Regions from separate parts of the Kitasatospora sp. NBC_00315 genome, predicted to be linked through region 3. Evidence: riboswitches for the same ligand, from Rfam matches in the RefSeq annotation. Region 3 holds a riboswitch; each other region holds the start of a gene.
The links. A riboswitch is a leader RNA that binds a small molecule or an ion and turns the genes downstream of it on or off. The one in region 3 is predicted to bind S-adenosylmethionine.

Region 1 (7,859 bases), 270 kb from region 3:
GCTCGCCGGCCTGCGCGACCAGCCGCGACCAACCGGGCGGGCGCAGCAGGTAGGCGGCGGTGGCGACGTCCATCGGGTCGGCCGCGCCCGGTACGCTGCCCGCCTCCAGCGCGGAGACCAGGTCGGGCTGGCCCAGGCGCAACCGGTCCGCTATCCGCACCCGGAAGGCAGGCTCCGCCTCCAGGGCCGCGGCCAGCGCGGTGGCGGCGTACTTGGCCCGGCGGGCCGGGGTGAACTTGGCGTACTGACGCAGCGACAGCGGCAGCTCGCCGACGGGCAGGCCGCCCAGCGCGTCGGCGGCGATTCCGACCACCCGGCGGCGGACGCCCTCGGGCAGCGGACGGTCGAGCTGCTCGGGTGCACGGCCCTCGGGCACCGGCCCGGCGGCGTCCGGCCCGCCCGGCTCGTCACCGGTGGCACGGCCGCCCGGCTCGTGGCCGTCCCGCTCGTGGCCGTCCCGCTCGGCAGCGGTGCCCGCGGCAGCGTGGCCGGTGCCCGTCGTGGCATCGCCGCGGGCGCCGGCCGGGGCGGCCCCGTCCGCGTCCGGGGGGCTCGTGTCCACAGCGGGCGGCTGCCCCTGCGACTCGGCGGGCTCCCTCGCTGCGTCCACCACGTCCTCGGCTCCGATCCTCTCGCGCGGGGTGCTCACGGCCGGCTGCCGCTGCCCCGAAACTCACCGCTCTCTGCAATTGTCCCGTCTACCGTGCCCCACACCGCGCCGCGCCACACTCCCCCGGGCCCGGCGGCGCCCCGGCCGGGCGCCGCCGGCCAGGCCGCGGGTCAGGCCTGCGCGCCGCCGGCCTCGGCGCTCTCGGCACCCGGCCGGTCCACCAGTTCGATCTGGTCCACCGCGTTGCACCAGCGGCAGCGCACCGACTCGACCGTCTCGGCCAGCACCTCGGTCTCCTCGACCTTGGACTCGCCCGCCAGATCGAAGTGCAGGTACTCGACGACCCTCGCGGAACGGGTGACGTCGAAGCGGGTCAGGTTGCCGCACAGCGTGCAGCGCCAGCGGGTCTCTGCGGTCAGGGCGGGGACGGTCATCGGGGGGTCCTCTCGGCTGTTCCCTGTCTGGGCGGGAGGCGCTCCCCCCGGTGTCCCGGCGTCGACGGCGGGAGGCGGGGAATGCCCGCCCCAAGCCTATTGCCTGGGTCCCGCGCACCGGCCACCGGTCCTGATCTCTCTCCGTGGAGCACCGGTGGCGCTCCGCCGCCGTCACCCGCACGCAGTACGCCGCGGTGTCGCCGGGGCCGGGCCGAGGAATGCTCCGGGGCATGGCGATCCCGGTCCTGGACCACACCGGCGCGCAGGACGGCGGCCCCGCCGTGCCCGTGCCCGCCGTCACCTATGCCCTGATCGCCCTCAACGTGCTGGTCTTCCTGCTGGGCCCGGCCGCCGGGCTGAACCCGCTGTACGGCACCGGCCCGGCCCGGGTCTGCGCCGAACAGCGGTACGAGCAGCGCTGGGGGGCGATTCCGGCCGAACTGCTCGACCACCGGCCGCTGACCGCCGACCGGATCGAGCAGCCGCAGGGCGGGGCCGGCTGCCCGCCCGCTCCCACCCCCGGCAAGACGCCGGCCCTCTCCGTGCTCAGCTCCCTGTTCGTGCACGCCGGCTGGCTGCACCTGCTGGGGAACATGCTGTTCCTGTACGTCTTCGGCGCCGGGGTGGAGGAACGGCTGGGACGCTCCCGCTTCCTCCTCTTCTATCTGGTGGCCGGCGCCGTCGCCACGTACGGGTACGCGCTCGCCGAGTCGCACTCGGCGGACTCGACCCGGGTGCTGATCGGCGCCTCGGGAGCGATCGCGGCCGTCCTCGGCGGGTACCTGCGGCTGTACCCCCGGGCCCGGGTCACCACGCTCGTCCCGGTCCTGCTCTTCCTGCCGCTGCGCTTCCCGGCCTGGCTGGTGCTGGGCCTGTGGTTCGCACTGCAGTGGTGGTCGGTGCGCTCGGGCGGCACCGGGGTGGCGTACCTCGTGCACGTCATCGGCTTCACGGTGGGCTTCGCCTTCACCTGGGCCGCCCACCACCGCCCCCGGCGGCTAGGCTGACGACACCCCACGAAGGAGCATCAGCGTGATCACCGCCATCGTCCTGATCAAGACCAGCGTCGACCGCATCCCCGAGATCGCCGAGGCGATCGCGGCCATCGAGGGCGTCAGCGAGGTCTACTCGGTGACCGGTGGCTACGACCTGGTGGCGATGGTCCGGGTGCGTCGGCACGACGACCTCGCCGACGTGATCCCCGGCCGGCTCAACAAGGTGCCGGGTGTGGCGCACACCGAGACCCAGATCGCCTTCCGCACGTACTCCCAGCACGACCTGGAGGCCGCCTTCGACCTGGGGCTGGACGAGTAGTCAGCCGTCCCGGCGGGTGTCCACGACGCACCGGCCGCCCTCGCTGCGGTAGCTCCAGGCGGCGCCGTCCGTGACCAGCTCGCGGACGGCGGTCAGGAAGCGCTCCAGGTGCTCGTCCGGGGTGCCGGCCCCGAAGCTGACCCGGATCGCGTTCAGGCTGCGCTCGCCGGGCAGGGACGGCTCGGGCGCACCGCACTCGGACGGCTCCGTGTCCTCGCCGCCCAGCAGGGTGCGCACCAGCGGGTGGGCGCAGAACAGGCCGTCGCGCACGCCGATGCCGTACTCGGCGGAGAGCGCGGCGGAGAAGTGCGAGCTGTTCCAGCCCTGCACCACGAAGGAGAGCACGCCCACCCGCGCGGAGTCGGCGCCGAACAGGCTGAGCACCTTGACCTCGGGGATCTCGGCCAGCCCGGCCGTGAGCCGGCCGATCAGCTGCTGCTCGCGGGCCTCCAGGGCGTCGAAGCCCGCCTCGGTCAGCGCCCGGCAGGCCGAGGCGACGGCGTAGGCGCCGATGACGTTCGGGGAGCCGGCCTCGTGCCGGGCCGGGCCGGAGTTCCACTCGACGGCGACCGAGCCGTCCGCCTCACGGGCGACCGTCCGGGTGGCGCCACCGCCGGCCAGGTAGGGCTCGGCCGCGTCCAGCCAGTCGCTGCGCCCGGCCAGCACGCCGGCGCCGAACGGGGCGTAGAGCTTGTGACCGGAGAAGGCGACCCAGTCCACGTCGAGCTCACGGACCGAGACCCGGTGGTGCGGCGCGAGCTGGGCGGCGTCCAGGACGATCCGGGCGCCGTGCCGGTGGGCGGTGGCGGCGAGCTCGGCGACCGGCCACAGCTCGCCGGTCACGTTGGAGGCGCCGGTGACGCAGAACAGCTTCGGGCCCTCGCCCGCGCCGGCCAGCGCCTCGTCCAGCGCGGCGACGGCCTCGGCGTGCGAGCGGGGGGCGCGCAGGTAGTCGACCGTCAGGCCCTCACGGCGCCACGGCAGCAGCGAGGCGTGGTGCTCGGTCTCGAAGACGAAGATCCGGGTGCCGGCCGGCAGTGCGCCCGCCAGCAGGTTCAGCGAGTCGGTGGTGGCGCGGGTGAAGACCACCTGGTCGTCCTCGCGCAGGTCGAGGAACTCCTCGACGGTGCGGCGGCTCTGCTCGAACAGGTCGGTGGAGAGCTGCGAGAGGTAGCCGGCGCCGCGGTGCACGCTGCCGTAGTACGGGGCGTACGCGGCGACGTCGTCCCAGACCCGCTGGAGCGCCGGCGAGCTGGCGGCGTAGTCGAGGGCGGCGTAACCGACCTTCTCGCCGCTGGCGAGCGGGACCTGGACGTCGTGGCCGAGGACGGCGAGCGGGGCGCAGATTTCGGTGGAGATCACGGACATCGGAATGCACTCCTCTGAGGTCTGGACCCCGGGAGTGCAGAAATGCCGGTGGTCCGCGCTTGCCGCGCGGACGGATCGCCGCGAAGCCCGGTCCTCACCCAGGGCACCCCGCCACGGACGGAGGGTTGCCGGACAGCAAGCTGGGGCTTGTCGCTGCCACTCATGACCTGGCCCAGACTCTACGGAGGAGCCACCCGGTGGTCAAACAGGTGTCCGCCATCCGGACCGCACGGCTCCGCCGGAGCCCGGGGCGGATCGCGGACCACCCCGGGCCTTGAGGGAGTTCAGGAGCGGGCGGTGGCCTCGGTCCACTGCTTCAGCAGCGCCTGCGCCGCGCCGGAGTCGATGGCGGCGGCGGCCCGCTCGATGCCCGCGGCGAGCTGACCGGCCAGCGGCGCGTCGGTCAGGTCCAGGGCCGCCAGCGCGGTCGCGGTGTTCAGCAGGACGGCGTCGCGCACCGGCCCCCGCTCGCCGGCCAGCAGCCGGCGCGCCACCCCGGCGTTGTGCTCGGGGTCCCCGCCGCGCAGCGACTCGATGCCGGCCAGCTCGATGCCGACCTCGCGCGGGTCGAAGGTGCTCTCGGTGACGGTGCCGTCCTTGACCGTCCAGATCCGGGACGTGGTGGAGATGGTGAGCTCGTCCAGGCCGTCGTCGCCGCGGAAGACCAGGGCGGTGGCGCCGCGCCGGGCCAGCACTCCGGCGATCAGCCCGGCCAGCCGGGTGTCGAAGCAGCCGATGGCGTGCGAGGTGACCTTGGCGGGGTTGGTCAGCGGGCCGAGGATGTTGAAGGCGGTCGGTACGCCGAGATCCCGGCGGGCCAGCGCGGTGTGCCGCATCGCCGGGTGGAACTTGGCCGCGAAGCAGAAGGTCAGGCCCACCTCCTCGGCCACCTCCGCGACCCGCTGCGCACCGAGGTCCAGTCTGATGCCCAGCTTCTCCAGCACCTCCGAGGACCCGCTCGCCGAGGAGGCGGCCCGGTTGCCGTGCTTGACCACCTTCGCGCCCGCGGCCGCCGCGACGATCGCCGACATGGTGGAGATGTTGACGGTCTTGGCGCGGTCGCCGCCGGTGCCGACGATGTCCACCGCCGGGCCGGGGATGTGCAGCGGCTCGGCGTGCGCGTACATCGCGTCCACCATGCCGGAGATCTCCTCCACGGTCTCGCCCTTGGCCCGCAGGGCCACCGCGAAGCCGGCCACCTGGGCGGGGCTCGCCTCGCCGCTCATGATGCAGTCCATCGCCCAGGCGGTGTCGGCCTGGGTGAGGTCCTCGCCCCTCAACAGCGCGGACAGGAGATCCGGCCAGGCGCGGACCACCTGCACGGGGTCGTTGCCGCCGTTCGCAGGGTGCACGTTCACCATGGCTGACTCCAGCTCTCGTGGGTGTCACCGGAGGAGCTCCGGAACCTTGAGGTCAGCCTATCGAGCGCCGCCTCGCGGCCGCCCCCGCCCGTTCCCCTCTTCTCTCCTGTTGAGACGGCGGGAGAGAGAAGGGGAGCGGACGGGGGCGGCCGGGCGGCGGCGCCGGCGTCAGCGGGTGGCCGGGGCCCGGCCCGCGGTACGGCTGCGGAGCAGGGTGGCCGCGGCCTCGGCGAGCGCCACCGGGTCCACCGGCCGGGAGATCGCGGCGTCCGCCCGGCTCCAGGCGGCGAGCCAGGAGTCCTGCGGCCGGCCGATCAGCACCAGGACGGGCGGGCAGCCGTAGATCTCGTCCTTGAGCTGGCGGCCCAGGCCCAGACCGCCGACCGGCACGGCCTCGCCGTCCAGGACGCAGAGGTCCACCCCGCCCTTCTCCAGCGCGCGCAGCACGGCGGGCGTGGTCGCGCACTCCAGGTAGTCGAGCTCGGGGAGATCCGCGGCGGGGCGCCGGCCGAGGGCCGTCCGCACCTGCTCGCGGGTGTTGCGGTCATCGCTGTAGACGAGGACGGTGAGCGTCTCGTCGGTCGTGTGCGCCATGGGGCCCTGCTCCCTCAGATGTGATCCGGACCACGTCCACCTGTTCCGGATGCTACTCCCGATCACCCGCCCCCGAGCCCCTCCGGCGTGATCCCGCCGAACTGCGTCCGGCGGGCGGGCGGACCGGGCCCCGCTCGCGCTCCCCGCCGCGCTGTGCTCCGGGGCGGCCCGCCCGCCCCTCACCCGTTCGGGGGGCGCGGCGTCACCCTCCCGATCACAGTCCACCCGTACGGCGGACCCGCTAGCCGCCGCGAGGGCCGACGGGCTCCGCGACACGCAGGGCAAAGGAGTGCTCGAAGCTCCCGGGCGCCCGGATGCCGCACCGAACAACCGTCAGAAAACGGACATAGCCTCGCCGACCGACCGCTTCGGGGCGCCGTCGGCCCCCGGGGGGGCATACCGCACGCACCGGACACTCCGAGGGACACCCCCCGGCGTGAAGACGGAATAAGGGACCGACATAATGTCCGTCGTGGCGACAGCAACAGCAGTAGAAACCGGGCACGCGCACGGATCGGTCAACCGGCCGAACATGGTCAGCGTCGGAACGATCGTCTGGCTGAGTTCCGAGTTGATGTTCTTCGCGGCGCTCTTCGCGATGTACTTCACTCTCCGCTCCGTCAAGGGGCCGGAGTTCTGGAGCGAGAAGGCGCACGCGCTCAACGTGCCCTTCTCCTCCGTCAACACCACGATCCTGGTGCTCTCCTCGCTGACCTGCCAGCTCGGCGTCTTCGCCGCCGAGCGCGGGGACGTGAAGAAGCTCCGCTCGTGGTTCACCATCACCTTCGTGATGGGCGCGATCTTCATCGGCGGGCAGATCTTCGAGTACACCGAGCTGGTCAAGAAGGACGGCCTGTCGCTGTCCTCCGACCCGTACGGCACGGTGTTCTACCTGACCACCGGCTTCCACGGTATGCACGTGACGGGTGGTCTGATCGCCTTCCTGCTGGTCCTGGGACGGACGTACGCAGCCAAGCGCTTCACGCACGAGCAGGCCACGGCCGCGATCGTCGTGTCGTACTACTGGCACTTCGTCGACGTCGTGTGGATCGGCCTGTTCGCGACCATCTACCTGATCAAGTAACCAGCTGATCAGGTCGCTGGCTGCCGGCCGCGAGGGGCGCCCTCACCGAAGACGACCCTGCTGCCGGTGAACGACGCTCCCACCGACCGACCGCGCGCGCAGCCCTAGCAGGCCGCCTGCCGTACCGGCCAGACCGGCCGCCGGGCGCACCCACCAGTCGACCAGATCCTGACACCGGGGTTATTCCGTGAAAAAGCTCTCCGCACGACGGCGCCACCCACTGGCGGCGCTGGTCGTTCTACTTCTCGCCCTGGCGGCCACCGGGGGGCTGTACGCCGCGTTCGCGCCCGCCGAGAAGGCCCAGGCCGACACCTCCGCGCAGTCGCTCGCGATCGATGAGGGCAAGAAGCTCTTCGCCGTCGGCTGCTCCTCCTGCCACGGCCTCAACGGCCAGGGCAGCAGTGACGGCCCGAGCCTGGTCGGCGTCGGCTCCGCCGCGGTCGACTTCCAGGTCGGCACCGGCCGGATGCCCGCGCAGCAGCCCGGCGCCCAGGTGCCGAAGAAGAAGGTCATCTACACCCAGCCCGAGATCGACCAGCTCGCGGCCTTCGTGGCATCGCTCGGCCCCGGCCCGGTGACGCCCACGGAGGAGCAGTACAAGTCGACCAACCCGGACGACGTGGCCGCGGGCGGCGAGCTGTTCCGCACCAACTGCTCCCAGTGCCACAACTTCGCCGGCAAGGGCGGTGCCCTCACCCAGGGCAAGTACGCCCCCTCGCTGGAGGGCGTGGACGCCAAGCACATCTACGAGGCCATGCAGACCGGCCCGCAGAACATGCCGGCGTTCCCCGACACCACCATGCCCGAGGAGCAGAAGCGCCAGATCGTGGCCTTCGTCCGCCACACCAACGAGGAGCCCAGCCCCGGCGGCCTCGCGCTCGGCAGCCTCGGTCCGGTGACCGAGGGCCTGTTCGGTTGGATCTTCGGTCTCGGCGCACTCATCGCGATCGCGATCTGGGTCGCCGCCCACACCACCAAGGCCAAGAAGTCATGAGCCACGACATGTCAGCTGAGAAGCTTCCGGAGTCCCACGGCTCCGAAGGGCACGAGGTAGCCGGACACGGCGACCCCTTCGCCGACCCGGGCCTGCCGGC
Region 2 (7,859 bases), 2.1 Mb from region 3:
CTTCTCCACCACGACACCGCCCTCAAGGCCGGCGTTGACCGCGATCTGCTTGATCGGGGCCTCCAGCGCCACGCGGACGATGTTGGCACCGGTGGCCTCGTCGCCCTCCAGCTCCAGCTTGTCGAACACGACACCGGCCTGCAGCAGCGCAACGCCACCACCGGCGACGATGCCCTCCTCGACGGCGGCCTTCGCGTTGCGGACGGCGTCCTCGATGCGGTGCTTGCGCTCCTTGAGCTCGACCTCGGTCGCCGCGCCGGCCTTGATCACGGCGACGCCGCCGGCCAGCTTGGCGAGGCGCTCCTGGAGCTTCTCGCGGTCGTAGTCCGAGTCGCTGTTCTCGATCTCGGCGCGGATCTGGTTCACGCGGCCCGCGACCTGGTCGCTGTCGCCGCCACCGTCGACGATGGTGGTCTCGTCCTTGGTGATGACCACCTTGCGGGCGGTGCCCAGCAGGTCGACGCCGGCGTTCTCCAGCTTGAGGCCGACCTCCTCGGAGACCACGGTGCCACCGGTGAGGATGGCGATGTCGCCGAGCATGGCCTTGCGGCGGTCACCGAAGCCCGGGGCCTTGACGGCGACGGACTTGAAGGTGCCGCGGATCTTGTTCACGACCAGGGTCGACAGGGCCTCGCCCTCGACGTCCTCGGCGATGATGACCAGCGGCTTGCCGCTCTGCATGACCTTCTCCAGCAGCGGGAGGAGGTCCTTGACCGAGCCGATCTTGGAGTTGACGATCAGGATGTAGGGGTCCTCGAACGAGGTCTCCATCCGCTCCAGGTCGGTGGCGAAGTAGGCCGAGATGTAGCCCTTGTCGAAGCGCATGCCCTCGGTGAGCTCAAGCTCCAGACCGAAGGTGTTGCTCTCCTCGACGGTGATGACGCCTTCCTTGCCGACCTTGTCCATCGCCTCGGCGATGAGCTCGCCGATCTGCGTGTCGGCGGCCGAGATGGAGGCGGTGGAGGCGATCTGCTCCTTGGTCTCCACGTCCTTGGCCTGGGCGAGCAGCTGGTCGGAGACGGCCTTGACGGCCTTCTCGATGCCGCGCTTCAGGGCCATCGGGTTGGCGCCGGCCGCGACGTTGCGCAGGCCTTCCTTGACCAGGGCCTGGGCCAGGACGGTCGCGGTGGTGGTGCCGTCGCCCGCGACGTCGTCGGTCTTCTTCGCGACCTCCTTGACGAGCTCGGCACCGATCTTCTCGTACGGGTCCTCGAGCTCGATCTCCTTGGCGATGGAGACACCGTCGTTGGTGATCGTGGGGGCGCCCCACTTCTTCTCAAGGACGACGTTGCGACCCTTGGGGCCGAGCGTGACCTTGACGGCGTCGGCAAGCTGGTTCATCCCGCGCTCAAGGCCGCGGCGAGCTTCCTCGTCAAACGCGATGATCTTTGCCATGTGAAGTGGTCCTCCGAGACGGCGGCGAATGCTCGGACCGGTAGGTGCCCGCGACGGACGGCCCTGGTGTGCGGGGGTCCTTTCCCCTACCGCTCCCGGGGGCCTCACCGACCCGGTCCGTAGCACTCTCAAGCTGTGAGTGCTAACGCCAATGATTAGCACTCCACCATGTCGAGTGCAAGCCCAATCGACGATCCAGGCGGACGCGTCACGGCGCCGCGGGCGCCCGCGGGAGGGACGCGCGGGGCCGGACGTGCCGACGGGCCCGTACGACGTGAGTCGTACGGGCCCGTCGGTCGAAGCGGATCACCAGCCCTTGGGCCGAGACGAGGCTCCGGGGTCCGGAAAGGTCAGACCGCCGCGCGGACCATGTCCGCCTGCGGGCCCTTCTGTCCCTGGGAGATCTCGAACTCGACCCGCTGGCCCTCCTCGAGGGTGCGGTAGCCGTCCATCTGGATCGCGCTGTAGTGGACGAACACGTCCGCACCACCGTCGACCGCGATGAAGCCGTAGCCCTTCTCCGCGTTGAACCACTTGACGGTGCCCTGAGCCATTCCGAACTCCCCTAGTGCTGTACTGGCCCTTCACGGTGCCCGCGGGTCGCGGTCCCGGGTCTGGTTGAGGCCGACCCGGGGAACCCCCCCTGAGCACAGCCCCGCACACCACGGACACCCACCGAGAGCCACCGGGCGGTGACCGGCTGAACGGGTGAACGCGTCGACCGCGGCTGAATGTATCCGTACCGAAGCCCTCTGCAACAGGCCCAGCCACCGGGAATTCACGGCGACTGTCAAGGGGCAATACCGGATCAATATGGATAAATTTGGCATTCGGCGCGGGACATAGCGGACGAATTACCCGAAACACGGCAGGAATTCTGACACCTGCCTGACATGTTCCACGGGCGCGACCCGCACCGGTCTCAACGACCGGACGGTCACGGGTGTCGCGGAGCGCCCACGGGCGCGGAAGCTGCCGGAATGGGGAGGGGACCCGTCATCGGCACTGTCGGACACTTTACTCCGCCGCGGGCCGCCCGATTCCCACCGGGACACCGAGAGCCGCCTTCCCGGCCCGGAGAATGCGATTCCGGGTGGGGAAGGCGGCTCGGTCGTGCGCTACGGCCTCGGGCCGCTCCTGCCGCGGCGGCGGCCGCCGCCGGGGCTCAGCAGCCGCCGGCCACCGCCGGGATGATCGAGACGCTGGCGCCGTCCTTGATCTCCGTGGCCAGGCCCTCGGCGAACCGCACGTCGTCGTCGTTCACGTAGATGTTCACGAAACGGCGCAGCTTGCCGGTGTCGTCGAGCACCCGGGCCGCGATGCCGGCGTGGTTCTTCTCCAGGTCGGCGAGGACCTCGGCGAGGGTCGCGCCCTCGGCGGCCACCTCGGCGGCGCCGCCGGTGTAGGTGCGCAGGATGGTCGGGATGCGGACGTTGGCGCTCATGGCGGTGGCTCTCCTAGCGGGGTGGGGGATCAGGCGGAGGCGAGGCCGGCCGAGCGGAAGGACTCCAGCGTCGGGCGGATGGTCGCGGTGAAACCGGCATCGGCCACCGCGTCCAGGGTCTTGAGGCCGTCGCCGGTGTTGATCGCGACGGTCTCCTTGGACGGGTCCAGCTGACCGGTCTCGACCAGCTTCTTCAGCACGCCGATGGTCACCCCGCCGGCGGTCTCGGCGAAGATGCCCTCGGTGCGGGCCAGCAGCTTGATCGCCTCCACCACCTCGGCGTCGGTCACGTCCTCGACCGCGCCGCCGGTACGGCGGGCGATGTCCAGGACGTAGGGGCCGTCCGCCGGGTTGCCGATCGCCAGCGACTTGGCGATGGTGTCGGGCTTGACCGGACGGATGACGTCCCGGCCCGCCTTGAAGGCGGCGGAGACCGGGGAGCAGCCCTCGGCCTGGGCTCCGAAGATCCGGTACGGGCGGTCCTCGACCAGGCCGAGCTTGATCAGCTCCTGCAGGCCCTTGTCGATCTTGGTGAGCTGGGAGCCCGACGCGATCGGGATCACGAGCTGCTCCGGCAGACGCCAGCCCAGCTGCTCGCAGATCTCGTACGCCAGGGTCTTGGAACCCTCGCCGTAGTACGGGCGCAGGTTGACGTTGACGAAGCCCCAGCCCTCGCCGGCCGGATCACCGATCAGCTCCGAGCAGAAGCGGTTCACGTCGTCGTAGTTGCCCTCGATGCCGACCAGCTCGCCGCCGTACACACCGGCCATGACGACCTTGGCCTGCTCCAGGTCGTGCGGGATGAACACGCAGGACTTGAAGCCGGCCCGGGCGGCCGCGGCGCCCACCGCGCCGGCCAGGTTGCCGGTCGAGGAGCAGGAGAGCGTGGTGAAGCCGAACACCCGGGCCGCCTCGATGGCGCAGGCCACCACGCGGTCCTTGAACGAGTGCGTCGGGTTGCCCGAGTCGTCCTTGACGTACAACCGGGCGCTGAAACCGAGCTCGCGGCCCAGGTTGTCGGCCTTCACCAGCGGGGTCCAGCCCGGGTTCAGGTTGGGCTTGTCGGCGACGTCGGCGGGGACGGGCAGCAGCGGGGCGTAGCGCCAGACCGACGCCGGGCCGGCCTCGATCCGCTTGCGCAGCTCCTCGGCGTCGATGGAGCCGAAGTCGTACGCGATCTCCAGCGGGCCGAAGCACTCCTGGCACGCGAAGCTCGGACCGAGCGGGAAGCGGGTGCCGCACTCGCGACAGGAAAGCGCGGTGGCGGGGCCGAGGTCAACGGTGGACGCGGCGGCTGCGGTGTCGATAGCCATGATGGCGGAGGCCTCTCTCCTCATCTTCCCCATGACGCGGGCGCGCCACAGGACGGAATTGGCACCTGTCCCGCCGGGCCGCCGAAGCCGCCGCGCGAGAAGGTTGCCGGGACTTCGACGGGCCGTTCCCTCAGTCCCTCTGGATGAGCTCTGTGAAGTTGTGGTCCTGCTCAGCGGGGGACCCCGGCGTGCGAAGGTCTGAACGCTGTACGAAGACTGTATCCGAAGGCGTCAACCCTGAACCCGTCCGTCCGCCACCCGAGATGCCCCGGGCGGCGTGAGCCGCCTCACCCACACTGGTTGCGCCCCACCCGTGCTGTGCCCCACCAAGGAGTGTGCCCGTGCCTGCCGAGCTGCCCACCGCGCTTCTCCCGGAGGTGGCGTCCTGGCTGCGCCGCCGCTCCTGGAGCGCGGCCGACCGTCCGGTGCACAGCCTCCTCGCCGCCAAGCGGGCGGCCGGGCCGGCCGGAACGATCAGCGTGGTCCTGCCCGCCCTCGACGAGGAGGCCACCGTCGGGGACATCGTCCGGGTGATCCGCCGGGAGCTGATGGAGCGGGTGCCGCTGGTCGACGAGCTGGTCGTGGTCGACTCCGGGTCGGCGGACGACACCGCCGGGGCCGCCGCCGCCGCGGGCGCCCGGGTGGTGCACCGGGACGCGATACTGCCCCGGCTGCCCGCCGAACCCGGCAAGGGCGAGGTGCTCTGGCGCTCGCTGCTGGTCACCTCCGGCGAGATCGTCTGCTTCGTCGACGCCGACCTGCGCGAGTTCGACCCGGCCTTCGTCTCGGGCATCGTCGGCCCGCTGCTCACCGAGCCGGGCCTCCAGCTGGTCAAGGCGATGTACGACCGCCCGCTCACGCCGGCCGGCGGCGGCGCCGAGGGCGCCGTCGGCCCGGTGGACCCGGTCGGCGGCGGCCGGGTCACCGAGCTGGTCGCCCGGCCGCTGCTCAACCTCCACTGGCCCGAGCTGGCGGGCTTCGTCCAACCGCTGGGCGGCGAGTACGCGGCCCGCCGCTCGCTGCTGGAGCGGCTGCCCTTCCCGACCGGGTACGGCGTCGAACTCGGCCTGCTGGTGGACGCCCTGGAGACGGCCGGCCTGGACGCGCTGGCCCAGGTCGACGTGGGCGTGCGCCGCCACCGCCACCAGGACAGCCAGGCGCTGGGCCGGATGGCCGCGACCATCTACCGCACCGCCCTGGAGCGGCTGGACCGCAGCCACCGCCTGAAGGCCGGCGAGGATCTGGTGCACCCGCTGCTCACCCAGTTCACCCGGACCGGGGACGGCTTCGCCCCGCAGACCCACCGGGTGGGAGCGGTCGAGCGGCCCCCGATGCGCACCGTCGCCGAGTATGCGGGCCGTCACACCACGCGATAGGGGGTTTGGGGGCACCGGCCCACGGCAAGGTTCCAACCATGGGCGATCTCACGACGGTACGTTCGAGTCCGACCGGCAGCGCCCCCGTCCTGGTGGCCTCCAACCGGGGCCCGGTGTCCTTCACCCGGCAGGGCGACGGCACGCTGAGCCTGCGCCGGGGCGGCGGCGGCCTCGTGTCGGGGCTGTCCGCCATCGACGACCCCTCGGCGGTCTGGGTCTGCGCGGCGCTCGGCGACGCCGACCGGGCGGCCGCGCGCGAGGCGCCCGAGGGGCGCCTGGACCGGGCCGGCCACGACGTCGGCGGACAGGCCGTCCGGATGCTGGACATCGATCCCGACACCTTCGCGCGGGCCTACAACGGCGTCGCCAACTCCACCCTGTGGTTCGTCCACCACCTGCTGTACGCGACGCCGACCGAACCCGCCTTCGACGCCGGCTTCCGGACCGAGTGGGCGGCGTACGAGGCCTACAACGCCGCCTTCGCCGACGCGCTCGCCGCCGAGGCCGCCCCCGGCGCGGCCGTCCTGGTGCAGGACTACCACCTCTCGCTGGTGCCCGCGCTGCTCCGGGCCCGGCGCCCCGACCTGCGGATCGGGCACTTCTCGCACACGCCGTGGGCGCCGCCGGACTACTACCGGATGCTGCCGGACGACGTCGCCGAGGCCGTCCTGACCGGCATCCTCGGCGCCGACCGGGCCGCCTTCCTGACCCGCCGCTGGGCCACCGCCTTCGCGGACTGCTGCGCGGACGTGCTCGGCGCCGAGGTGGACCACGAGGCGCTCACCGTGACGCACGCGGGGCGCACCACCCGGCTCGGCGTGCACGCACTGGGCGCCGACGCCGACTTCCTGCGCGAGCGCTCGCACCGCCCCGACGTCGACGAGCGCCTCGCCGCGCTGCGGGAGGCGGTCGGGGATCGCCGCACGATCGTCCGGGTCGACCGCACCGAGCTCAGCAAGAACATCGTCCGCGGCCTGCTCGCCTACCGGCACCTGCTGCGCACCCGGCCCGAGTGGCTCGGCCGGGTCGTGCACATCGCCTTCGCCTACCCCTCACGGACCGACCTCGCCGAGTACCGCGCGTACACCGCATCGGTGGAGCGGATCGCCGGGGAGATCAACGCCGAGTTCGCCGCCGACGGCTGGCAGCCGCTGATCCTGCACGTCGACGACGACTTCCCGCGCTCGCTGGCCGCCTACCGGCTGGCCGACGTCGCCCTGGTCAACCCGATCCGGGACGGCATGAACCTGGTGGCCAAGGAGGTCCCGGTGGTCTCCGACGCCGGCTGCGCCCTGGTCCTCTCCCGGGAGGCCGGCGCCCACGCGGAGCTCGCGGACGACGCGATCACCGTCAACCCGTACGACGTGATCGCCACCGCGCAGGCCCTGCACACCGCGCTGGTCATGCCGGAGGCCGAGCGCACCGAGCGCACCAAGCGGCTCGCCGCGGCGGCCACCGCGCTGCCGCCGCAGCAGTGGTTCCTGGACCAGCTCGACGCGCTGCGCTGAGCCGGGCCGGGCCGGCGGCCCGGCCCGGCCCGGCCCGGCCGCCCGGGTCAGCGGCCTTCGATCCGCTCCGCCAGCGCCCGCGCGAGCGCGACCACGCCGGCCGGGCCGGGGACCACCAGGTCCGCCCGGTCGGCGATCTCGGGAACGGCCGGCTCACCGTCCGCGGCGCTGCACACCAGCAGACCGGGCACGCCCTCGCCGCGGAGCTTCTCGACCGCGGCGAAGGCCGCGAGGTCGCCCAGGTCGTCCCCGGCGTAGAGCACCGAGCGGGCGCCCCGCTCCCGCAGGAAGGCGGTCAGCGCGGCGCCCTTGTCGATGCCCGGGGGGCGCAGTTCCAGCACCAGCCGACCGGGCTCCACCAGCAGGCCGTGGTCGGCGGCCAGGCCGGCCAGCGGCTCGCGCAGCAGTTCCAGCGCCGCTTCGGGCGCGGCGGCGCGGCGGGTGTGCACGGCCAGCGCCCTGCCCTTGTCCTCCACCCAGGTGCCGGGCGGCGCTCCCGCGCCCTCCAGCCACTGCTCCAGCAGCGGCCGCAGAGCCAGCACCCCCGGGTGCGGCGCGGGGGCCCTGACCTCGCTGCTGGCGGAGTCCCAGCGCTCCACCCCGTACTGGCCGAGCACGACCAGGCCGGGCACCTGGGCGAAGCCGCCCAACTCGACCGCCAGGGCGGCCGGCCGGCCGGTGAGCACCAGCACCGAGTCGACCCGCGGGGCCAGCGCGGCGAGCGCGGCGGCGGCGTCGGGGTGGGCACGGGCCCGGGTCGGGTCGGGGACGATCGGGGAGAGCGTGCCGTCGAAGTCGAAGGTGAGGACGGCCCCGCCGGGGT
Region 3 (7,859 bases):
CTGCCCGCCGGGTGGATCGACGAGCTCACCGGCTGGTGCGCCGAGCGCGGCTGGACGGTCTCCCTCCAGGGCCGCAAGGTCTACGCCGTGCCGGCCCCGCTCAGCAAGAGCGAGGCCCTCGCGGAGGTGGAACGCCGGATCGGCGGGGCCACCGTCCTCTCGGCCGGTGACTCCCTGCTCGACGCGGAACTGCTGCTCGCCGCCGACGCGGGCTGGCGCCCCGGACACGGCGAACTCGCCGACTCCGGCTGGACGGCGCCGGGCGTCACCGCGCTCACCCAGATCGGGGTGGCGGCCGGCGAGGAGATCGTCCGGCAGATCCTCGGCCGGGTCCGGGCCGGCAGCGCCCGCCCGGGGGCGGTACCGGCCCGATAGCCGCTGCCGCTACCCGCAGCAGCCGCCACCGCAGCAGCCGCCACCGCCGCCGGGCGCCTGCTGCGGTGCGGCGCCGCCGCCGACACCCGTGACGGCGACGGTGGACAGCAGCTTGACGGTGTCGGGGTGGCCCTGCGGGCACACCGCGGGGTCGTTGGCCTGCGCCATCGCGCGGCGCAGCTCGAAGGTGGCACCGCAGGACCGGCAGCGGAAATCGTAACGAGGCATACCCGGCAGCGTACCGGGCCGCCGCCGCCACGCCAGGGGGCCGCGGCCCGGGGGCCGGCGGTGTGGGGGCCGGCGGTGTGGTGCTCGCGGCGGTGCCGCGGGGTGCGGTGGTCGGTCTCGTCCGGGTGTGTGCCGGTCGGGTACCGGTGACCGCGCGGTGCGGCGTCCGCTCAGTGGTGGCCGGTGCCGAGATCGCCGCGGATCAGCGACACCACCTGGGCCGCCGTCGCCCGTACCGCCGCCAGCTCGGTCAGGAAGTGCCAGTAGTCCGGGTGGCGTCCGGCGGCCTCCAGTGCGGCCACCGCCTGGTCGAGGCGCCCGACGGCGGCGTCCAGCGGCCCCGCGTGCCGAGGGTCCGGCGCCTGCCGCCCCGCCATCGCCAGCCGCTGGGCGTCCCGCAGGGCGAAGCGGGTCCGCTCGATCTCCTTGGTCGGGTCGTGCTCCACCTCGTTCAGCTGCCGCAGCCGCTCGTTGACCGCCGCGACCGAACCGTCCGCCGTCTCCAGCAGCGCCCGCACCGTCCCGATCGCCCCCGTCGCATCCGCCCAGCGCTGTTCGTCGCGCGCCCGCGCGGCCTCGGCCAGCTTCTGCTGCGAAGCCCGCACCGCCTCCGCGACCTGCTCCGACACCCGCCCGAGGTCTTGCCAGCAGGCCGCGCTGAACCGCCGCCTGAGCTCACTCAGGGCGGGTTCCACCGTGCCGGACTTGGTCTCCAGCGCCTGGATCCTGGTCCGCAGACTGGCCACCCGCCGGTCGATCTCCCCGGCCCGCTCCGGCAACTGCCCGGCCGACGCGGCGACCGCCTCCGCCCGCCGGGCCACGTCCTGCGCCCGCTTCAGCGTCGGCGCCACCCCGTGCTTCGAAGCCCCCTCGTTCAGCCGGGTCAGCTCCGGGGCCAGCTCCGCCAGCTGCGCCGCCAGATCGTCCGCCTTCAGCCCCGCCGCCCGGACGGCGTCCAGCGCGGTGGTCGCCGCCAACAGCGCACGCTTGGCCTTCTCCACCGCCGGGGCCACCTGCATCAACTGCGACTCGGCGCGCTGCAGCACTGGCTGGAGCCGCTGGAGGAAGCCCTCCAGATCCGTCTTCGCGGACCCGAGCTGCCCCGTCACGTCCTCCAGCCGGCGCCGGGCCCGGGTGGCCGCGCCCGACTCCAGCTCCTCGGCGTCCAGATCCTGCGCGTCCAGCGCGGCCAGGTAGTTCACCGTGACCTGGTCGACCCGCTCCGTCACCTGCTGGAAGTCCGCCAGGGCCTGCCGGACCGCCGCACCGTCCTCCGACGCTCGGACGGTCTCCACCGCCAGCCGCACGTCGCGCTGTGTCGAGTCCAGCTCGTAGAACGCCTCCTGCGCCGCGTCCCGCGCACCCCGGGCATCGGCCCGCACGGCATCACCCCGCCGCCACCAGCTGCCCCGGCCGCCCCCCGCACCACCGAACGACGCCACCCCGGCCGTCCCCAGCACCCCGGCCACCACCAGCGGCAACACCAGCACCTCGACCGCCGCGCCCGCCCTGGCCGCCGCGCCCCCGAGGCGCCCCCGCGCCCGCCCGCTCCCGCCGGCCACCCTCACACTGCGCTCCCTGCTCCGCCGTCCGAGCCGCCGGACACCCCATCGGGCCGCCCGGCAGCTGATCCACCACCCATTCTTCCCGATCGGCCACACCTACCGGCACCCCCGTGGCCCCATTCCCGTCCCACCGCGATCCTCGCGCCCGCCCCGGGCCCGTCCCACTCCTCGGCCACCTGCACCGGACGCCCCGCCGGAGCGGGTAGGCTTGCCTCTCGTCGTGCCCCCGGGCTGCGACGGGGGGCGCGTAGCTCAGTGGTAGAGCGCTGCTCTTACAAAGCAGATGTCGGCGGTTCGAAACCGTCCGCGCCCACATCCGGCGATCCACGGTCGCCAGCACGAAGGGCCAGTTCGGAGGCATGATCCTCACGAACTGGCCCTCTGTCGTCCCGGGGGCGGGGGAGTGGGCGGGTGCGGGGGCGGGTGCGGGGGAGTGGGCAGCCGGGCTGTGCCGTCCCGGTGCCGGATGTCGCCGGCGGCCCCCTGTCAGCGGGGCTTGCTGCGGCGCTTGCCCAGGTGGGTCCAGACGTGGCGGTGGCGGGCGACGGTGAAGATCCGGTCCACTCGGGCGGGGGACAGTTCCGTCGGGCGGCAGGGGAGGGCGGTGGCGATCTGGCGGCCGTCGATGACCGTCACTTCGGGTGTCACCCCGAGTATGATCTTCTGTGCGCCGACGATGGCGATGACGGGGTGGACGGGGACGTCGAAGCCGCACCACTCGGTCAGCAGGGCAGCGGTGCGGGTCGCCTCGAACTCGGAGTTCTGCAGGTAGGGGAAGCCGTTGCGGTTGACCTTCACGACCTCGTCGCCGACCCAGACGGTGGCGCCGGGGTGGTGCTTGGAGTTGACGGTGAAGACACCCGGCGGGCCGATCACCACGTGGTCGATGTCCGATCCGGACGGCAGCGGTACTCCGTGCAGGACGTTCCAGCCGGCGGCCTTCAGTGACTCCAGGCGGGCGCCCACGATCTGTTCACCCTCCAGTCCTCGGAGGGTGCTCGTGTCCCCGAGCCGCTGCCGGGAGATCCTGGCGGCGAGCCGGACCAGTGGCTTGTATCTCGCCTCACCCTCGCGGACCAGGCGTTCCAGGCCGGCGCCGGGGAGGTTGCGTGCCAGGTCGTCCTCGTCGCTCATGGGAGGTAGGAGGGGCAGCGCTGTCCGAGGCTGTGGTGCCCGGGGCCGTGGTACCCGGGGCTGCGGTACCCGGGGCGTGTCCGCCGTCGCGCGCGGGCGGCTCTCCGCCCGGCGTTGGACGGCTCGTGGTGGTACATGGCGGCCGGAGGATCCGCACCAGTCCTCGATGGTGGCCAGGGCGGCGGCCTCCAGTTGCGGAGTGTGGACCGTGACCACCCCTGTCCTGCAGTCCAGCCAGGCCACCGAGGCGCCACGGGCACCTGGTCTGTTCACGTAGAGCCGTTCCCTGCCCGGCACTTGCCACAGCTTGACCACCAGGTCGGTCATATCGCCCCCTCCTGCGCGCCCGCCCGACACGGAGTCAGTATGCCCACGCACGGATCGGTGGGAACGCGGCGAGCCGAGCGGTCGGCGCCTGCGGCCGGTGGGTGGTGGACGGCGTTCGGCCGGGAGACGCTCCTGGGGGCGGCAGAACCGGTGGACAGGCGGCCTGCCGGTCGATCATGATCCGCCCATGGATCATGAAACGGCCCGGGGCCTTGCCGTAGCCAGATTCGTGGAGAGCGGGAGGAACCGCATCGAGGACTGGGAGGTGTCCGGCCCGGTGCTGTCACCGGTGCGGACGCCGAGCGGGGTGCTACCGCACCTGACCTTCCGGTTCAGGCCGCGCGAGGGCACCGACACCGGCTGGGATCGTTCCTGGATCCCGCTTCAGGTAGCGGTGGATCCCCGCACCGGGGTCGCGGACATGTTGCGTTAGCGGCCCGAGGACTACGACGGAAGGACTGCGACGGCCGACGTCGGTCGGCCGCCCCGACGCGGGCAGCCGGTCGTACGGCCGACCCGTGGGCGCGTGCGTCGGTACGGGCGCCTGATCGGCCCCGCACGGGGTGCGGCGGCGCTCGGGGCGCGGTCGGATGGGGCCATGGAGACTCCGGAGCAGTGGCTGGCCACCTACGTCGAACAGCTGATGAGGCTCACCCGGGACCTCGATCAGGCTGCGGCGGTCGCGTTCGTCCGTGAGGTGTACGAGGCCGGTCGCGAGGCGGGTATCGCCGAGGTCGCCTACGGGCTCGGCGAGTCCGAGTAGGCGCGTCGGCGGCCGGAGCGGCGCCGTCCGTCCCGGGCGCATGCCGACCGGCGATGTCCGTACCGACGCCCGTGTGGTCGAATGCCGGTATGCCACGTCTCACCGCTCCCGTCGTGCCCGTCGGCTCGCTCGGCAGGGCCGGTCAGCCGGTGCTGTCGGCCGGCGGCCTGCTCCTGCGGCCGTGGGCCGAGGCGGATGCCGACGCCATGGTGTCGGCGTTCGCGGACCCGGTCCTGCAGCACTGGCACGCGCGTACCGTCGACTCCCGGCGGGAGGCGGTCGAGCTCATCACCGATGACGTCCGAGCTGACGTCCGGGGCGGATGACGTCCGGGGTGGGTGACGTTCGGTTTGGCGTCCGGGTCGGTGTGCCGGGCGTCGACGGGAGCACCGGCTGAGGCGGGGTCGACCGGCTCCGGGTGGCCGCGACCGTGGCCGACGGCTCGCTCCCGGGTGCCGACCGGTGTGACGAAGAGTCACCGAAGCTCGATTGACGGGGCCGATCGGGCGTTCGTACACTCGGAGCGGCGAAGAATGTCAGCTTTGGGCCCCGGCCGGCTGACTGGCAACCCTCCACTGTGGCGGGGTGCCGCCGGGGATAAGCCGGGCGACATGGGTGTCATGTCGCAAGCACAGATGCCCCGGGTGACGGGGAATGGAGACGGCCATGCAGCGCGTGCACGGCAGCAATGCCGTTCGGCTCAGGCTGGTGGCCAGGCTGGCTGTCGACCTCGTCCGCAGTGCCAGCTCGCTCTGTCGTTGAGGTCGTTCGGCCGGACCCCAGTGCGGGGTCGCGGTTCGGTTCGTGCGTCGGGGTTCCTGTTCCGCAACCGCTGACGCTCCTCTTTTCCGGCCTCTCGTACGACGGGTAGCGCAGCGTTGCGCGGCCCGGTCGTGCGCCCTGCTCCAGGAGAGCGGATGCTCACGTCCACCGCGCGTGCCGCGCGTCTTGTCCACCGATCCGAACCCTCCGGCCGTGACGTCGAGTTCCGGCTGCTGCGCCATGCGCTGGACCGCTGCCTGCGGGGCCAGGGCGGTGTCGTCGCCCTCAACGGTGCCGTGGGGACGGGCCGAACCGAACTGCTGCACGTGTTCTCGGACGCCGCGGCCGACCACGGCGTCCGGGTGCTCGCCGCGGCGGGCTCTCCGCTGGAGAAGGACTTCCCGTTCGGGATCGTCCGGCAGCTCTTCCAGAGCGCGGGCCTGGACCCGGCCACCGATGCCGAGGTGGCGCGACTCCTGGAGGCCGGTGTCGAGGCCCCCGCGGGGGACAGCGGCGCGCGGCTCACCCCGCAGGCGCTGCACGGCCTCTGCTCGATCGTGCTGCGGCTCGCCGAGCGGGTCCCGCTGCTGCTGGCGGTCGACGACCGGCAGGACGCGGACGTGCAGTCGCTGGAGTTCCTGCTCTACCTGGTGCGGCGCACCAGGACCGCCCGGGTGCTGACCGTGCTCAGCTCCCGCGAGACGATGACACCGCCCAACCCGTTCTTCGAGGTCGAGCTGGCCAGACAGCCGCACCACGAGCGGGTACGGCTCGGCCTGCTCTCCGCCGGCCTGGTCTCCGAGCTGCTCCGGGAGTGGTTCGGCGCGGACGCGGCCCTGCGGCTGACGGCCGAGGCGCACGCGCTCACCGGAGGCAATCCGCTGCTGGTCCGGGCGCTGCTGGAGGACCAGGAGCCGGGGCGGGCCCGGCAGGAGCTGGTGGCCGGGGAGAACTACCGGCGGGGGCTGATGAACTGCCTGCACCGGATGGACCCGCTGGCGCTGCGCTGCGCCCGGGGAGTGGCGGTGCTGGGTCGTCCGTCCGAGCCCGAACTCCTGGCCGAACTCCTGCTGCTCGCACCGCAGTCGCTCTCCCGGGCGGCCTATCTGCTGCATGCCGCAGGGCTGTTCCACGAGGGCGGGTTCCGGCACCCGACGGGCGGCGGGGACCTCCTGGCCGCGATGAAGCCGGAGGAACTGGCGGCACTGCACCGCCGGGCCGCCCAACTGCTGCGGGCCGGCGGCGCGCCGGCCGAGCGGGTCACCGAGCAGTTGCGCGCGGCGGAGGGACACGTCCGGGCGCCGTGGGCGGTGCAGGCGACCCCGGCGACCGGCCTCGGAGCGGCGCTCGGGCAGGCGCTGGAGGAAGTGCTCAGCGACTGCGATCCCGGTGGGACGGACGGGTGGGCCGAGGAGCTGCTGCAGCCGTTGCAGCCGCAGTGGGGACTTCCGCGGACAGGTGCCGTGGCAGGTCCCGTGGCAACTTCCGTGACAGGTGCCGTGGCAGGTGTGCCGACGCCGGACGCGGCTCCGGCCCTGGCCCCGTCCCCGGGGGCGACGGGTGCGGAGCCGACGACTCCGGGCTTCACGCCCGCTGGCCTCACGCCCGCTGGGTTCGCGCCCGCTGGCTTCACGCCCACGGGCTTCACGACCGATGGGTTCACGGGTCCGGGACCGTCGACCCTGGAACTCCGGTCGCCGGCCCTGCCGGCCTCGGACCTTCCGGCTCGGTCCGACGAGCCGGTGGAGATCCACTGCGTGCCCTGGTTGCCGGGCACCGGGGCGGACTCCGGCGAAGCGCAGGTGCGACGTCAACTGAAGGCGGTGCGGTACCTGTTCTGGCACGGACGGGTGGCGGAGGGCACCGCCGCGCTGGAGCGCTTCGAGGCGGAGCAGCCGCCCGGCGACGAGCCGGAGGGACTGCGCGAGCTGCGCTCCTGGCTCGGCTACTGGTTCCGCTCGCTCTTCCCGCAGCCGGCGCCCGTGCCGTCCGCGCGGTTCTGCGGCGAGGACGGACTGGCGGTCCTGGGCGGCCTGCTGGCCGGGCTGCCCCCGGAGGAGTCGGTGCTCAGCGCGGAGCGGATCCTGCGCGACGGCCGGCTGGGCGGCTCCTCGGTGGAGTCGCTGACCTCCGCGCTGACGGTACTGGTGTACGCGGACCGCGCGGACCGTGCGGCCCGCTGGTGCGAGCCGATCGCGGCCCGTACCGCGGCCAACTGCAGTTCGACCTGGCACGCGCTGTTCTCGGCGCTGCGGGCCGAGACCGCCCTGCGGCAGGGCGACCTGCGGACCGCCGAGGAGGCCTCCCGGGCCGCGTTCGCCCGGATCCGTCCCGAGGGGTGGGGTGTCGCGGTGGGCTACCCGCTGTCCACCCTCATCTCCGTCCGGACCGCGCTCGGACGGCACGAGGACGCCGCGCGCTACCTCGCCCTCGCCGTCCCGGACGAGATGGACCGGACGCCGGCCGGCCTGCACTACCGGTACGCCAGGGGCGGCCACCTGCTGGCCGTCGGCCGGATCCCGGAGGCCCTCGCCGACTTCCGGGCCTGCGGCGAGACGATGGCGCGCTGGGACGTGGACCACCTGCCCGGGATCGTGCCCTGGCGGGTCGGTGCGGCGCAGGCCGAACTGGCCCTGGGGCGAAGGCAGTCGGCTATCGCCCTGGCCGAGCGGCAGCTTGCCGCGCTGGGTCCGGGCGGTCATGCC

Region 1: it holds a riboswitch for S-adenosylmethionine, as region 3 does, so the genes downstream of both, OG823_RS25330 (aminotransferase class V-fold PLP-dependent enzyme) here and OG823_RS24200 (putative leader peptide) in region 3, are expected to answer to the same signal.
Region 2: it holds a riboswitch for S-adenosylmethionine, as region 3 does, so the genes downstream of both, thrC (threonine synthase) here and OG823_RS24200 (putative leader peptide) in region 3, are expected to answer to the same signal.

The regions. Positions count from the first base shown of each region.
Region 1 is NZ_CP108025.1:6,074,325-6,082,183, reverse strand. It holds gene OG823_RS25350 (NYN domain-containing protein) at 1-376, opposite strand, end outside; gene OG823_RS25345 (hypothetical protein) at 781-1,044, opposite strand; gene OG823_RS25340 (rhomboid family intramembrane serine protease) at 1,275-2,051, shown strand; gene OG823_RS25335 (Lrp/AsnC ligand binding domain-containing protein) at 2,077-2,358, shown strand; gene OG823_RS25330 (aminotransferase class V-fold PLP-dependent enzyme) at 2,359-3,726, opposite strand; SAM riboswitch class IV at 3,777-3,894, opposite strand; gene trpD (anthranilate phosphoribosyltransferase) at 4,011-5,087, opposite strand; gene OG823_RS25320 (hypothetical protein) at 5,256-5,681, opposite strand; gene OG823_RS25315 (heme-copper oxidase subunit III) at 6,145-6,765, shown strand; gene OG823_RS25310 (c-type cytochrome) at 6,953-7,759, shown strand; gene OG823_RS25305 (Rieske 2Fe-2S domain-containing protein) at 7,768-7,859, shown strand, end outside.
Region 2 is NZ_CP108025.1:3,713,650-3,721,508, forward strand. It holds gene groL (chaperonin GroEL) at 1-1,395, opposite strand, end outside; gene OG823_RS15020 (cold-shock protein) at 1,746-1,949, opposite strand; gene OG823_RS15025 (ubiquitin-like small modifier protein 1) at 2,561-2,839, opposite strand; gene thrC (threonine synthase) at 2,869-4,152, opposite strand; SAM riboswitch class I at 4,170-4,302, opposite strand; gene OG823_RS15035 (glucosyl-3-phosphoglycerate synthase) at 4,494-5,528, shown strand; gene OG823_RS15040 (trehalose-6-phosphate synthase) at 5,567-7,036, shown strand; gene otsB (trehalose-phosphatase) at 7,084-7,859, opposite strand, start outside.
Region 3 is NZ_CP108025.1:5,800,167-5,808,025, forward strand. It holds gene OG823_RS24165 (HAD family hydrolase) at 1-375, shown strand, start outside; gene OG823_RS24170 (zinc ribbon domain-containing protein) at 385-603, opposite strand; gene OG823_RS24175 (hypothetical protein) at 774-2,171, opposite strand; tRNA gene OG823_RS24180 (tRNA-Val) at 2,410-2,481, shown strand; gene OG823_RS24185 (nuclease-related domain-containing protein) at 2,655-3,302, opposite strand; gene OG823_RS24190 (hypothetical protein) at 4,228-4,392, shown strand; gene OG823_RS24195 (hypothetical protein) at 4,482-4,718, shown strand; SAM riboswitch class IV at 4,918-5,030, shown strand; gene OG823_RS24200 (putative leader peptide) at 5,059-5,154, shown strand; gene OG823_RS24205 (AAA family ATPase) at 5,310-7,859, shown strand, end outside.